Linked DNA regions of Endozoicomonas sp. GU-1. The protein of the gene in region 1 interacts with the protein of each later gene in a pairwise test. Links are inferred from orthologs where the notes say so. Each region holds a gene or a part of one and is shown in the gene's direction. Other genes may lie near its edges. The genes, in order: O3276_RS21045, O3276_RS12350 and sfsA.

Region 1 (5,224 bases):
GCCCGGTACCACCAATCAATAGTATTTTCATAAGCACTCGGTCGTTATGAGTTAATGATCACGGGCCATTCAACGCCATTGGATCAATACGGGAAATAGCTCTATTGAAACATGAATAAGAGGACTCAGGAAAAGAATTCTCAACGTTGAAAACATTGGCCAGAGTGATTGATGGCAGTAAGGTCTCTGATAAAAGCCGAAGTTATAGTAAGATAAGCCACTTATTTCCGTCTATTTTTACATTGATGAACCTTCTGAAATCAGGATCTGCTGACGATGTATCTGGCTGAAGCTCCTGTAGAGCAGCATGAAGAAGAGCGTATTCTTCTTGTGGATGACAATCCGACCAATTTGCAGGTATTACTGCAAACCCTCAGTGGCCGTGGCTATAAGCTTCTTATTGCCAAGAATGGAGAGAGTGCTCTCAGGATCGCTGTCAAGGCAAAACCCGCTTTAGTGTTGCTGGATATTATGATGCCCGGCATGGATGGCTATGAGGTCTGCCAACGGCTGAAGGAAAGCCCGGAAACCCGCAATATAACCGTGATTTTCCTGTCCGCCCTGGATGATACCAAAGACAAGGTCAGGGGCCTGGAAACCGGCGCAGTGGACTTTATCTCCAAGCCATTTCAAGCGGAAGAGGTCATTGCCCGGGTACAGACCCAGTTGAAAATCCATAAGCTTGAACAGGCACTTTCCGCGAGAAATCGACAGCTGGAGGCTGATAAGGCCCGCATTCTGGAAAGTATGAATGAAGGGATATTCGGCCTTGATCGACTGGGACTGATTACCTTTGCCAACCCGGCAGCCTCTGCCATGACCGGCTGGTCCATAGAACAACTGACGGGCCAGAACCTGATTCAGTTAATGAAAGGCAGTGAAGATGCCCCATCAGGGCCACTGGCACCGATTGAGGTATCCCTGGGCAAGGGTGTCAGTAAAACCGTTGAAAATGCCACGTTCCTGCACAGTGACGGTTCGCCGTTTCCGGTGGATTTTTCCTGTACGCCGATTATGGAAAACAGTGCCCCCAGTGGCGCAGTGGTTGTGTTCAGGGATATTTCCGAGAAAAAAAGGCAGCAGGAAGCCCTGCAGAAGGCCCTGGATGAACTGGAAAGCCAGAAAGAGCAGCTGACCCACGTCTCCCGGTTGAGCACCATGGGTGAGATGGCCGCTGGCTTTGCCCACGAGGTAAATCAGCCATTGACCGCGATTTCCAATTACGCCCAGGTGGCCAGAAGAATGCTGGCCCGGCTGGAATTGGCCGATGACCTTGGTCTTTCCGAGGCCATGGAAAAAGTCAATACCCAGGCCCGACGGGCCGGGGAAATCATTGCCCGTATTCGTTCTTTTGTGAAGAAGCCGGACCATGTTCTCGGCAGCGTCGATCCCAACCGGTTGATTCAGGATACCTACAAGCTTGCCGAAGTTGACGCCCGTAACAACCACATGGAAATTCATCTGGAGCAGGAAGAGGGGCTTCCGAATGTGAAGGTTGACCCTGTGCAGATCCAGCAGGTGGCATTGAACCTGATTCGTAATGGCATGGAAGCGATGAGAGATATGGAGACCCGCAGTATCGGTGTCTATGTTCGCACCGAAAAGCTGGATGATAACTTTGTCAAAGTGTCGGTCATTGACCGTGGCCATGGTCTGGCAGATGATGCCGAAGAAAAACTGTTTACGCCGTTTTACACCACCAAGGCGGATGGTATGGGTATTGGGCTGACAGTGTGTCACTCCATTATTCAGTCCCATGGTGGTCGGTTGACATTCCAGCGTCACCCGGAAGGCGGGACGATATTTGAATTTACCATGCCGATTGCGGACTGATAATATGGCTGTTTTGCAGCCTTTTATTGCAGAGAATAAACGATAGTGGTGATGCAAGTTGCCGGGAGAAAAGACATTGGCTGATCAAGTGACGGAGTACATGCATGGACTGGGCCAGAGAGCCCGGCAGGCCAGTAAGGAGATGGCCGTTGCTGATACTGCGATGAAAAACAGGGCACTTCTGGCGATAGCAGACGCACTGGAAGCGGATCGTTCTCAGCTGAAGTTTGTCAATACCCGGGATCTGGACGCTGGCCGGGAGCGTGGGCTTGATGCCGCCATGCTGGATCGCCTTGAACTGACCGATGCCCGAATTGATACCATGATTGAAGGTCTCCGTCAGGTGGCCGCCCTGCCAGACCCCATCGGCACTATTGATGATATGAAGTATGTGCCCAGCGGTATTCAGATAGGCAAAATGCGGGTGCCTCTGGGCGTCATTGGCATTATCTATGAGTCCCGTCCGAACGTCACCGTGGAAGCAGCAAGCCTGTGTCTGAAATCTGGCAATGCGGTTATTCTCCGTGGAGGCAGTGAGTCCATTCATTCCAATCAGGCTATTGCCCGGTGCATTCAGCAGGGGCTGGCCCAGGCAGGGCTGCCTGAAGATGCGGTGCAGGTGGTTGAAACTATTGACCGTGCCGCTGTCGGTGTGCTGATCACCATGTCTGAGTATGTCGATGTGATCGTACCTCGTGGTGGCAAGGGACTGATTGAGCGCATCAGTGCCGACGCCCGGGTACCGGTGATTAAACACCTGGACGGTGTCTGCCATGTCTATCTGGATGATCGGGCAGATCACAGCAAGGCCGTCCGGATTGCCATGAATGCAAAAACCCATCGCTATGGTGTGTGCAATGCCATGGAAACGTTGCTGGTGCATCAGGATGTGGCTCAGCCTTTGCTGCGGGAGCTTTCAGGACTTTATTCCCAGAAGGGTGTTGAGCTGCGGGGATGCCCCGTCACCTGTGAGATTCTGCCCGGTGCGATAGCAGCAACAGAAGAAGACTGGTCAGAAGAGTATCTTGGCCCTGTTCTGGCCATTAAAGTGGTTCTGGATATGGATGAAGCAATTGCTCATATCAATCGCTACGGTTCTCATCATACCGATGCCATCGTCACTGAAGATTTTACCCGTGCCCGCCGCTTTATGCGGGAGGTGGATTCAAGCTCTGTTATGGTGAATGCATCCACCCGTTTTGCCGACGGGTTTGAATATGGGCTGGGTGCTGAAATTGGTATCTCTACCGACAAAATCCATGCCCGTGGGCCAGTCGGCCTGGAAGGGCTGACTTCGCAAAAGTATGTGGTTTTTGGGGATGGCCATATTCGCCAGTGATAAGTAGTTGGCCAAATGGAATCGTATATTTCTGGCTAAGTGGGCAGTTGCTATGCAAGGCGCAACGTAGGGAGCATAGCCGTAGCTATGTGACCGGAGTTGCAACGCCGCAGAGTGACTGACAACTTAGTCAGAAATATATGATTTCATTTGGTTAACTACTTACTGCTCTGATAGTGGATTTCCGCCTCTGGAGGGTATCGGGCATTGACTTCTATGATTAATGCTGAGAGCCTGCCCTGTTTAAATGGCCTGATTCGGCACAGGGTAACAAACCATGCTCTGCCGGATCGTCAATACGAGGTTAATTTTGCAGTCTATGCATTCTGATGAGTTAAAACAGCTTGTTGTCGAAGCTATTGAAGAAGTAAAAGGTAATGAAATCACCTGTTTGAATGTTTCGGGTCAAACCAGTGTGACCGATTTTATGGTGATTGCCTGTGGTACCTCCAACCGCCATGTAAAGTCGCTGGCGGATAATGTCATTGAGCAGTGTAAGAAACAGGGTGTTCGACCGTTAGGGGTTGAAGGTCAGGACAAGTCCGAGTGGGTTCTGGTGGATCTTGGTGATGTCGTTGTCCACCTGATGCTGCCTGCTACCCGCCAGTTCTATGACCTGGAAAGACTTTGGGACAGTGCTGACCTGGTTGTCGCTGAGCCCTCCTGATGCGGATTCGGCTGATATCGGTTGGCTCAAAAATGCCGGGTTGGGTTGAAGAGGGCTACAGGGAATACAGTCGTCGGCTGGGTGCGGACGTGAAACTGGAGCTTGTTGAGATTCCTCTCGGTAAGCGCAGTAAAGGCTCTGATATTAATCGCCTTCAGGAGAAAGAGGCTGGCCAGATGCTCGCTGCTGTGGGTTCAGGCGACCTGGTGGTCACCATGGAAATTATGGGCAAGGCCTGGAGCACAGAGAAGCTGGCGGACAACATGGGAGCGTGGCTGCACAGTGGCCGCAACGTCAGTTTACTGGTCGGCGGGCCGGAAGGTTTACATGCATCATGCCTGGCAAAGGCGGATCTCCGCTGGTCATTGTCGCCATTAACATTGCCGCACCCGCTGGTCCGGGTTGTGGTGGCTGAGCAGGTTTACAGAGCCTGGAGCATTCTTCACAATCATCCCTACCACAAGTAAAACTGATGTAACCTTGATTGACGAAGTACTTTCACTCAAGTAAAAGTGAAGGCTAGCTTTCTGGTGAGAGTTTTTATTTGAAATGCAGTGTTTTTTCTTGAGAAACACTGCATTTTTTACGTTTAATATTTGTGTATTAACAGGCTAATGTATCAGTTGATGCATTTAAGAGCAGCCCTTTGACCATACGACTGATGACTGAGATATAACATGCCGCAGGATACCTTAAAGGACCATGGGGCAGAAAAAAGACTGGTAAATATCCGGATCTGGGTTGCCATTGGCTTTATGGTGCTCCTTGCTATGGGGCTGGTTTCCCGCCTCTTCTATCTTCAGGTTGTTCGCTACAATGAGTTGTCAACGCAATCGGATGAGAATCGTGTACTGGCTCAGCCAATCCCTCCTACCCGTGGCCTGATATACGACACCAATGGCAAGCTTCTTGCCGTTAACAAGCCCAGCCATATATTGTCGATTGTTCGGGAGCAGACCAAAGATCTTGCTGGTTTGCTGGATGATATTGGTCATATTTTGTCTCTGACCGACGGTGAGCTGCAGCGTTTTCATCAACGGGTGAAACGACGCCGACCTTATGAAGCGGTCCCTCTGAAGTTTGATCTTACCGCCAAGAGATTGCCCGCATTTCGGTGAATCTTTTCCGTTTGCCGGGGGTGGATATCAATGCTGAACTGATTCGGCAGTACCCCGAAGGAAAGCGTTTTGCCCACAGCATCGGCTATGTAGGCCGAATCAATGATCGGGACTTGAAACGTCTGGACCCGACTCTCTACTCCGGGACTCATACCACAGGCAAGATTGGTGTAGAGCGCGCCTACGAGTCGGTACTTCTGGGTAAACCCGGTCACCAGGAGGTAGAGACCAATGCACGTGGCCGGGTATTGCGCGTGTTGAAAAAAG
Region 2 (5,220 bases), 2.0 Mb from region 1 along the record:
ATCCCTGAGGGTATCCACCGTATCAAACAGCGGTTCCTTATCTTCCTGATTGTCTTTGTTGTAAGCCAGCGGTTGTGATTTCATCAAGGTCAGCAATGACACCAGATGGCCATTGACCCGGCCGGTTTTGCCTCTGACCAGTTCCGGCACATCGGGGTTTTTCTTCTGCGGCATAATGGAAGAGCCGGTACAGAAGCGATCTGGCAGGTCAATAAAGTTAAACTGCGCTGAAGTCCACAGCACCAGTTCTTCAGACATGCGTGACAAATGCGTCATGATCAGGGCCCCGGCGGCACAGAACTCAATGGCAAAGTCCCGGTCACTGACGGAGTCCAGAGAGTTGCGGGAAGGGCGCTCAAAACCAAGGGCAGAAGCCGTATATTCCCGATCAACAGGGTAGGTGGTGCCTGCCAGTGCAGCAGCACCCAGAGGGCTGATATTAACACGCTTGCGGCAGTCCTGCAGGCGCTCATCGTCACGCACCAGCATCTCATACCAGGCCATAAGGTGATGACCGAAGGTCACAGGCTGCGCTGTTTGCAGATGGGTAAAGCCTGGCATGATGGTGTCGGCTTCACGCTCGGCAACCACCAGCAGGCCGTGCTGCAGGCGCTTGAGTTCTGCTGATATGGCGTCAATCTCATCACGCAGCCATAAACGAATGTCGGTAGCGACCTGGTCATTTCTGGAGCGCCCGGTGTGCAGTTTTTTGCCGGCAGCGCCAATGCGATCCGTCAGGCGAGCCTCGATATTCATGTGGATGTCTTCAAGCTCAATGGACCAGTCGATACGGTCCTGCTCAATATCCTCAAGAATACCTTCAAGGCCAGAGATAATGGCATTGAGTTCATCTTCGCTCAGAATACCCGCCCGGTGCAGCATCCGGGCATGGGCCATTGACCCCTGAATATCGTGGCGATAAAGGCGTCGGTCAAAATCAATAGAAGCGGTAAAACGGGCAACAAAGGCATCGACACCTTCGCTGAAACGCCCACCCCATTGTTGATTAGAGCTGTGGTTACTGTGCTTTTCACCCTGATCTGCTGAATGGCTTGCCGACATTAATCTCTTCCCCACCCGGTTCTCATTTTTTAAAGACGAACGTACAATCAATACCGCTCCGGCATTGGCGCGTTGTGAGCGGAGGCATTATATCGGTGTCATGGCTTGATTGCATCGCCCACAGCCTCCTTCCGGGCAAGAGAATAGACAGACTTCCGATAACAATAATGAACTGCCTTTTACCTGAGAGGCCGCCTGAGATAAACAGCCCCTGATAAAAACGGGTTCTCAAATAAGTACTTAGCATTGAGAACAAGAGCCGCCCTATGATGATCCAGCCCCGGCACAACAAAGATGACTTTTTCTCCCCGACCTTGGGTCAGGTCAGTCGGTGTTTATGCTGGTGCTGATTTCTGAGTTGTTTGTCCTGGTTCAGGTGCTTGCCCTGCCTGGCGAGGTCGACTTCAGCTGGACACGACTGGCCATGCTGTCACTGTTTGTTCAGTGGATTGTGCTCTCCAGCAGCGCCTTTCTCTATCTGGCCAGGCCTTTCCTGAAGGGGCTTCCCATCTGGCAGTCGGTTATGATTTCTCTGTTGGGCGTACAGATCATTACGCTGCTGCTTACGTTGCTCTCTCAGACCTTGCTGTCGCCTGTTCACTTTGCACCGGACTGGCAGCAGGTCAACCGCAATCTGCTGGCGGCACTGATTATCTCGGCCATGCTGCTGCGCTATTTTTACATTCAGTATGAAGTCAGTTTGCAGCAACAGGTTATCCACAATGCCCGCCTCGACTCATTGCAGGCGACGATGCGCCCGCATTTCCTGTTTAATTCCATGAACATTATTGCCAGCCTGATTCAGGTCAACCCTGAAAAAGCAGAGCAGGCGGTGGAAGACCTGTCAGACCTGTTCAGGGCCAGCCTGCAAAATCCCGGTCAGAACAAGAGTGCGGTCGTCCCCATCCAGAAAGAGATACAGATCAGCGAAAGTTACCTGAGAATCGAGCAGCAAAGGCTGGGTGAGCGCCTTGAGGTCAAGTGGCTGGTTGGTGAACTTCCGCACAGGCTGTCTATTCCTCCCTTTACCTTGCAGCCTTTGGTGGAGAACGCCATTTACCATGGCATTCAGCCGCTGGAGGCCGGTGGCTTCATTACCATCAGCATCAACATTGATCAGCAAATGGTTCAGATTTCTGTAGAAAATCCGATGCCATATACTGAGACCATTTCCAAGGGCAATCAGATTGCCCTGAACAATATCCGTTCCCGCCTGGCGATGCTCTATGGCAGCAAAGCCAGCCTGACTACGGATATCCGGGAGCATTCCGGGGTCAAATGGTACACGGCGCAGGTGCGCTATCCCTGCCAATGGGACAACGCTGTTGATTTACAAATTTGATAAGAACATTGATAAATTACTGACGGGAACCGATCACTGAACAATGAATGTCCTGATTGTTGATGATGAGCCACTGGCCCGGGAACGGCTGAGACACCTGATTGGCCGGATTGATAACTTTATGGTGCTTGAACATGAGGCCAGCAATGGACGGGATGCCATCGATCTGTGCAGCCAGTACCACCCCGATATCGTATTGATGGACATTCGTATGCCCGTAATGGGCGGGCTGGAGGCTGCCAGGTATATCAGCGCCATGGACCAGCCACCGGCCGTGGTTTTCTGCACCGCCTATGACAATCATGCCCTGGAAGCGTTTGATGCCCAGGCCGTGGGTTACCTGCTGAAACCGATTCGTCAGGACCATTTGCATCAGGCATTACAACGTGCCAGCAAAGTGAATCGTCTGCAACTGGCCTGGCTGAACGACCATCTGCCAGAGCATCAGGCGCAGGGCCATATCGCCGCCAAAACCCTGCGCGGTATCGAGTTGGTTCCCCTGAATGATGTGCTCTACTTTATGGCGGATAATAAATATGTGACGGTCCATCATCGCCAGGGTGAAGTGCTGATTGATGATTCGCTCAAAACCCTGGAAGAAGACCACAGCCAGCACTTTGTCAGAATTCACCGAAATGCGCTGGTGCGCCGTGATGCCATTGAAAGTCTGTCCCGGGATGATAAGGGGCACTGTTTTATCCATCTCAGGGAGGTGCCACAGCCACTGTCCATCAGCCGACGTCATGTGCCGTTGATCAAAAAAATCATGCAATCCCTGTAACGTCTGACCTCCCTTCCGGGCTCTGCTTGGCCAACAGAGCCTGCCTCTGTCTCTTAAAGCCGGTCTGTCGTATTATCTCTCACAACTGTTTGAACAATAGAAGCCATCAATCCTGTGAAAACCGTTCGTATCGCCACCCGTAAAAGCGCCCTTGCCCTGTGGCAGGCGGAATATGTCAAACAGCAGCTGGAACACCATCATCCGGATATCCGGGTCGAACTGGTCAAAATGACCAGCCAGGGCGACCGCATTCTGGACGCGCCACTGGCGAAAATTGGTGGCAAGGGGCTGTTTGTCAAAGAGCTGGAAAATGCGCTGCTGGAAGGTCGTGCCGATATTGCGGTGCATTCCATGAAGGATGTCCCCATGGAGTTTCCCGAAGGGCTTGGTCTTGGGGTTATCTGCCCGCGGGAAGACCCACGGGATGCCTTTGTCTCCAATCACTATGCTTCTCTGGACGAACTCCCACCGGGTGCCGTTGTTGGCACATCAAGCCTGCGCCGGCAGTGTCAGATACTGGCTGCCCGTCCTGATCTGACCATTCAGTTTCTGCGGGGTAATGTGAATACCCGTCTGGCCAAACTGGATGACGGTCAATATGACGCTATCATCCTGGCAGCCGCAGGATTGATTCGACTGGCGATGGCTGACCGCATTCGCAGTTACCTGGATACCACGGTGAGCCTGCCAGCGGCCGGACAGGGTGCCGTCGGTATTGAGTTACGCCAGGATGACGAGCAAACCAGACAACTGATTGCCCCTTTGCACGACGAGCACACGGCCATCCGGGTGGGTGCTGAACGGGCCATGAACAGACGACTGAACGGTGGTTGTCAGGTCCCGATTGGCGGATTTGCAGAACTGGACGGAGACCGTCTATTTCTCAGAGGCCTGGTCGGCAGCCCTGATGGCCAGACCATTTATCGCAGTGAAGTGACCTGTACCGCTGAAGAGTATGAATCTGCGGGTATTCAGGTGGCTGAATCACTGCTGAAACAGGGGGCGGATAAAATCCTTGCTGGATTGAGCTCTGCGGAGGGCAGTTAAAGCCGCCTTCCGACGGCGTTGGTGTTGAAAACTACTCTTGATTAAAACCTAAAGAATATCGTCAAAATCAATAAACTCTTCTTCCTGAGAAGAAAGAAATGTCAATGCTGTTGCGGGATCCGAGCCAGTAAATCCGGGCTCAACGCCAGCGGGTATTGGTACAAATCCGGTACTGGATGGCACTTGTGGTGCCTCCATCCATCCAAAATTTCCCACCCCACTGAGTGCACCAAATAAGCCCGTGGATCCTGACGGGGGCATTGATTGTGACGCAGATCCAACATTTTCTGACCTGCCGGGTGCGCCAAATAAGCCCGTGAATCCTGATGGGGGCTCTGATTGTTGTGCCGCAGATCCAACATTTTTCGACCCACCGGGTGTGCCAAACAAGCTCGTGGATCCTGACGAGGGCACTGATCCAAACCCAACATTTTTTGACCCGCCGGGTGGACCAAACAAGCTCGTGGATCCTGACGAGGGCTCTGATCCAAACCCAACCTTTTTCGACCCGCCGAGTGGAACAAACAAGCTCGTGGATCCTGACGAGGGCTCTGATCCAAACCCAACCTTTTTCGACCCGCTGGGTGGACCAAACAAGCTCGTGGATCCTGACGAGGGTTCTGATCCAAACCCAACCTTTTTCGACCCTCCGGGTGAAGCAAACAAGCTCGTGGATCCTGACGAGGGCTCTGATCCAAACCCTGCATTTTTCGACCCGCCAGGTGGACCAGACAAGCTCGTGGATCCTGACGAGGGCTCTGATCCAAACCCTGCATTTTTCGACCCGCCAGGTGGACCAAACAAGCTCGTGGATCCTGACGAGGGCTCTGATCCAAACCCTGCATTTTTCGACCCGCCGGGTGGACCAAACAAGCTCGTGGATCCTGACGAGGGCTCTGATCCAAACCCTGCATTTTTCGACCCGCCGGGTGGACCAAACGTCAACCCACTGAGTGTACCAAATAAGCCCATTGGTCTTGACGGGGGT
Region 3 (5,167 bases), 2.2 Mb from region 1 along the record:
CAACGCAAACGGCCAGTTGGTAGGCGTATAGCCCATCTTTGCGCTTGAGAATAAAATCACCAAGGGCGCTTAAATCAAACCGCTGATCGCCCTGAATACGATCCTGAAATTGCATGATATCGTCATGGCACAACAGCCTGAGGCTATGGGGCTGGTTTGGGATGCCACGATGATGGCGACAGTAACCGGGGTACACACCGTTCAAACCGGCCAGTTTCTTGCGGGTGCAGGTACAGGGGTAAAGTCTCTCGGTACGGAGCAGAGTGTCCAGGGCCTGGTCATAGGCTTCGCTGCGATCACTCTGAAACAGCACGCTGTCATCCCAATGCAGGCCATAAACGTCCAGCGCCTTGAGAATCAGGTCGGCCGCTTTGGGCTGTTCTCTTGGCGGGTCAATGTCTTCCATGCGCACGAGCCATTTTCCCTGATGGGCCTGAGCATCCAGATAACTGGCCAGTGCCGCAACCAGAGAGCCAAAGTGCAGAGGGCCGGAAGGAGACGGCGCAAAACGTCCAACGTAGGAGGGGGTGCTCAGTGTGTCGCCCATAGGAAGTGATGATCAATCAGGCAAGTGGTCTTGAGTGAGTGCCGTCAGGATTTGTCCCGGAATAACTTCATCATTTTACTCAGTCGGGGAAAAGGTCGCTGGCCGCCACCGGCAAAAGCACAAACGGTTCCGGCTTTTCGGGTAGCGTCTGTAGAAATGTCGAAGTGATTTCAGGACAGTTCCTTAACTATAAAGAACCGGTCGACAATGAATCAGACTATGGTACTAACGTACCATAGTCTGATTCATCATCCGGGTACATCAGTTACCCAGCTGTCTTTCCTTGATCTCGGCCAGTGTCTTACAGTCGATACACAACGTAGCAGTGGGGCGGGCTTCCAGGCGACGAATGCCGATTTCTACGCCACAGCTGTCGCAGAAACCGTAATCGTCTTCTTCGATCCGGGACAGCGTATCGTTGATTTTCTTGATCAGTTTACGCTCACGGTCACGGGTTCTCAGTTCAAGGCTGAACTCTTCTTCCTGACTGGCGCGGTCCGCCGGATCAGGGAAGTTCGCGGCCTCATCCTGCATATGGTTCACTGTACGATCCACTTCTTCCATCAGCTCCTGCTTCCAGTTTTGCAGGATCCTGGTGAAGTGAGCGATCTGTTGCTCGTTCATGTATTCTTCCCCATCCTTTTCCTGGTAGGGGGTATACGATTTGAGCAGATTGCCTGTATCCGCGTTTTTCTGTGCTGACATGATTACAGCCTCACCACCTTCTATTCATGAGCCAGGGGATCTCTCAAATGAGCAAGAATCCTGGATCTCTCCATTTAGAGGCGCTCGCGTTCTGCCTGTTGAAAGCAGCCTCTGCGATCCCTCTGTTACTGCCGGTAAACCGGCTCCCTGAAAGCCAAGGTCAACACCACGGGTGCCTGGCGAGAACAAAAGCTCCTGGCACTTGCCTCTTGCCTTCCTTAAAGAAGCGGAGAAACTACCAAAACCCATGGCAAGACGCCATAAAAAAATGTCATCCGCTTTCTGACATTGACCAAAACCTGTACTCAGGTCAACTGATAATATTCTCCGAATCTGCTACCCAATGGATTCAGAGAGCCTGTCAGTCCTGTAGGGTCAGGTATGATGAATCGGCATCTTAGGATGCTATTTTAGAATTTCAATACGTAAATTAATGAAATTAAGTAATGAGCACCCCTGATGAAATACGATAATAGGCTATCTGAGGCCCGCCTGATAAAAAGATACAAACGTTTCATGGCCGATGTTGAGCTGGCTGATGGCTCACAGATTACCCTGCATTGCCCGAATACCGGCTCCATGAAAAACTGCCTCTACCCGGGGTATCGGGTATGGTATTCCGACTCAGGAAATCCCCGGCGTAAATACCCCTGTACCTGGGAACAGGCGGAAATTCCGGTGGCGTTTAACGGCGAAGAACGCCTCACCCTGGCAGGGCTGAATACCGGACGAGCCAATGCCCTGGTTGAGGAGCTTGTGCGGTCTGGCCAGGTGTCAGAGCTGTCCGGCTACCAGAGCGTCCGCCGTGAAGTTCGTTATGGTGAAGAAAAGAGCAGAATTGATCTGCTGCTGCAACAGGAGGGCCTGCCTAACTGTTATGTGGAAGTTAAAAGTGTCACGCTGGCAATGGGGAATGGGCTTGGCCTGTTCCCGGATGCCGTCACCAGCCGGGGCACCAAACATCTGCGAGAACTCACCCAGATGGTTGCTGATGGCCATCGATCCGTGTTGTTTTTCTGCGTTCAGCATACCGGTATTGACCATGTGGCGGCGGCACAGGCGATTGATCCGGTTTATGCAGAAGAACTGCAAAAGGCGGTTGCTGCTGGCGTGGAGGTGATGGCCTGGGGGGCAGACATGTCGCCGGACAACATTACCTTGGTCCGGCAGTTGCCGGTTGGATAACAACCCAATGCCCTGGTTCTGTTCGGTGCCCGTGAGAACGAAGATGTGAGTTGTAGCACTGAGCAATATGAATCGTGGCACTGGAATTTTTGTCGCTGCCTTTTAGCTGTGCAGGCGTTCAGGTAAACCGCAGGAATCGGAGATATGGCACACCTATGGCCTGCCAGGGTAGCTCCGGCTCGCTCTACCGTGACAGCGGCAGGTAGATGTACTGCGTTACCGAATACGGCAGCGGCAGCGACTTGACCGCCTGCTTCATTGGCAGCTTGTTGCGATCCAGGTGTTTGATCAATCGGCCCCGGATGCTGCTCCGGCAGCGCGATTTGAGAGACGGCAAACGAGGGACAGAAATAAAATTCTGGATGATGTTTTTTGTTGCAGGCGTTCCATGTTGCCAGGCGGCCCGACCATGCTTATCCCTGAGGTTCGGATCAGCCCCGTTTACCAGAAGTGTCTCGACAATCGCATTGCGATCTTTGCAAGCAACGAGGCAGGCATTGACTGCCTGGTGCAGCGGGGTATGACCGCCCTTTCCGGGCATATTCGGGTCAGCTCCGCTGGCCAGCAGGGTCTCGACAATAGCAAGGTGACCCGCATCAGCTGCCCGGTGCAGCGGGGTGTAGTTGACAACTCCGGGCCTGTTCGGGTCAGCCCCCTTGACCAGCGCCACTTCAACTTGATCCGCCCATCCATGAATGGAAAATTTCTGCAACAGGCTGTTCCAGTCCAGCTGATGGGCTTTAGGTAACAGGGTTTTGTACACCTCGAGATGACCGCAGTCAACAGCAGATTGCAAGGCTGTCAACCCATTCATGCACTTGAGGTTCGGGTCAGCCCCGGAGGCCAGCAGGGTCTCGACAATAGCAGAGTGACCAGCGATGGCTGCCCTGTGCAGCGCGGTGTAATTGCCATTTCCGAGAATGTTCGGGGCAGCTCCGTTAGCCAGCAGGACCACGACAATAGCAAGGTGACCAGCGGCAGCTGCCCCGTGCAGCGGGGCGTGGCCATCTACAAGAGTGTTCGGGTCAGCTCCTTTGGCCAATGCCACTTCAACTTGATCCTCCCATCCATGAAAGGAAAAGCCCTGTAACAGTCTGTTCCAGTCCAGCTGATGGGTAACAGGTAGCAGGGTTTTGTATACATCAAGATGACCATATTCAACGGCAAAGTGTAAGGCTGACATCAAACCCCGGGTGAGGTTCGGGTCAGCCCGGTAGGCCAGCAGGATCTTGACAATAGCATGGTGACCCTCCTTAGCGGCATGCTGCAGCGGGGTGTAACAGGCATATAGGTAATTGTTCGGATCAGCCCCGTTGGCCAGAAGGGTTTCGACCCTGGCAAGGGCACCATCTTCAGCTGCTTCAGCCAGAATGTTGATAATGTGACGTACTCCCTCAATAGAAATTCAGGTTTGATCCGTCGATAGGTTACCTTCCTGACCCTTGCTATTCGGGTGCTGTGTCCAGTTTAGATAGGATTTGCTGAACAAAAGCAAATTTTTAGACCAATTGATTGCAACCGCACGACTGCATGGATGCAGGAGCCAGAGCTACGCAGGAGCAGTTGCCGTGTAGGGCAGTCTATTTCCGGCCAGCCTCCCGGAGCAGCTCCGACTCGCCCTACAGTGACAGCAGGCGATCGACATACTGCATTGCTGGAGGATTAAGCGGCAGAAACCTGACCGCCTCCTTCATTGGTAGTCCGTTGTCGGGCAGACACTTGACCAGCCGACCCCGGATGCTGGCCCGGCAGTAGAATTGGAGAGAGTGAGGTACAGACATGAAATGCTGGATGGCTTCTTTTATGGCTTCTGTCATTGCACATTGACAGGCTGTCCGTCCATTCCAGTCTTTGAATTTCGGGTCAGCCCCGTTGACCAGCAGAGTCTTGACAATATCAAAGTGACCATCCTCGGCTGCCCTGTGCAGCAGGGTTTTGTGGTAAAAATCGGGAATATTCGGGTCAGCCCCGTTGGCCAGTGCCGCTTCAACTTGATCTTTCCATCCTTCATAGACAAGTTTCGGTAACAGGCTGTTCCAGTCCGGCTGATGGGTTACAGGTAACAGGGTTCTGTATACATCCGGGTAATCACTGTTAAGTCCAGATGTCAAGGCTTTCCGTCCAGTCCCATCCTTTAGGTTCGGGTCAGCCCCAATGGCCAGCAGGGGCTCGACCATAGCATGGTGACCTTCGAGAGCGGCAAAATGCAAGGCTGTCCTTCCACTAATGTCCTTGAGGTTTGGGTCAGCCCCGTAGGTCAGCAGGGTCTTGGCAATAACATGGTGACCAGCGTTAACTGCCCGGTGCAGCGGGGTTTCATTGTTATTTCCGGGAATATCCGGGTCCGCCCCCTTGTCCAGCAGGGTTTTGACCATGACATGGTCACCACAGACAACTGCATACTCCAGTGAATTCATGACATACTCCGGCACTGAAAAATCAGGTTTGCTCCGTCGATAGGTTACCTTCCTGACTCTGGTTATTCGGATGCTCCGTCCAGTTCAGGTAAGGTTTGCCGGTTTGCTGTCTGACCATGGTAATACAGTTATCCACCGGACAGGTGATCTGGCAGAGGTTGCACCCCACGCAGGCTTCCTCAATCACCTCATATCGGTGCCGGGTTGACTGTTTGACCGGGGTCATGGCGATGGCCTGGTGGGCAGCATCTTCACAGGCGGCATAGCATCGGCCGCATTGGATACAGCTGTCCTGATCAATGTGGGCAATGGT

What was found.
Region 2: the proteins of O3276_RS21045 (region 1) and O3276_RS12350 interact in binary tests that used the Escherichia coli proteins (3 or more experiments, as listed by UniProt). The link is inferred for Endozoicomonas sp. GU-1 from one-to-one orthologs.
Region 3: the proteins of O3276_RS21045 (region 1) and sfsA interact in binary tests that used the Escherichia coli proteins (3 or more experiments, as listed by UniProt). The link is inferred for Endozoicomonas sp. GU-1 from one-to-one orthologs.

The regions. Positions count from the first base shown.
Region 1 is NZ_CP114771.1:5,034,789-5,040,012, forward strand. Bases 1,097-4,052 are described here. They hold O3276_RS21045 (glutamate-5-semialdehyde dehydrogenase), read left to right. Parts: upstream 1,097-1,933; coding sequence 1,934-3,172; downstream 3,173-4,052. Other genes in these bases: O3276_RS21040 (ATP-binding response regulator), read left to right, coding at 1,097-1,833; rsfS (ribosome silencing factor), read left to right, coding at 3,492-3,839; rlmH (23S rRNA (pseudouridine(1915)-N(3))-methyltransferase RlmH), read left to right, coding at 3,839-4,052. Also shown: O3276_RS21035 (SDR family oxidoreductase), read right to left, coding at 1-31; more of O3276_RS21040, read left to right, coding at 277-1,096; more of rlmH, read left to right, coding at 4,053-4,306. UniProt on the Escherichia coli protein: Catalyzes the NADPH-dependent reduction of L-glutamate 5-phosphate into L-glutamate 5-semialdehyde and phosphate. The product spontaneously undergoes cyclization to form 1-pyrroline-5-carboxylate.
Region 2 is NZ_CP114771.1:3,016,437-3,021,656, forward strand. The notes cover bases 1,365-4,316. They hold O3276_RS12350 (LytR/AlgR family response regulator transcription factor), read left to right. Parts: upstream 1,365-2,447; coding sequence 2,448-3,185; downstream 3,186-4,316. Other genes in these bases: O3276_RS12345 (sensor histidine kinase), read left to right, coding at 1,400-2,404; hemC (hydroxymethylbilane synthase), read left to right, coding at 3,300-4,232; O3276_RS12360 (hypothetical protein), read right to left, coding at 4,281-4,316. In the rest of the region: argH (argininosuccinate lyase), read right to left, coding at 1-1,062; more of O3276_RS12360, read right to left, coding at 4,317-5,220. UniProt on the Escherichia coli protein: Member of the two-component regulatory system BtsS/BtsR, which is part of a nutrient-sensing regulatory network composed of BtsS/BtsR, the low-affinity pyruvate signaling system YpdA/YpdB and their respective target proteins, BtsT and YhjX.
Region 3 is NZ_CP114771.1:2,797,766-2,802,932, forward strand. What follows is about bases 676-3,574. They hold sfsA (DNA/RNA nuclease SfsA), read left to right. Parts: upstream 676-1,711; coding sequence 1,712-2,437; downstream 2,438-3,574. Other genes in these bases: dksA (RNA polymerase-binding protein DksA), read right to left, coding at 809-1,252; O3276_RS11590 (ankyrin repeat domain-containing protein), read right to left, coding at 2,622-3,574. Outside these bases: tRNA glutamyl-Q(34) synthetase GluQRS, read right to left, coding at 1-547; more of O3276_RS11590, read right to left, coding at 3,575-3,842; O3276_RS11595 (ankyrin repeat and SOCS box protein), read right to left, coding at 4,057-4,854. UniProt on the Escherichia coli protein: Binds to DNA non-specifically. Could be a regulatory factor involved in maltose metabolism.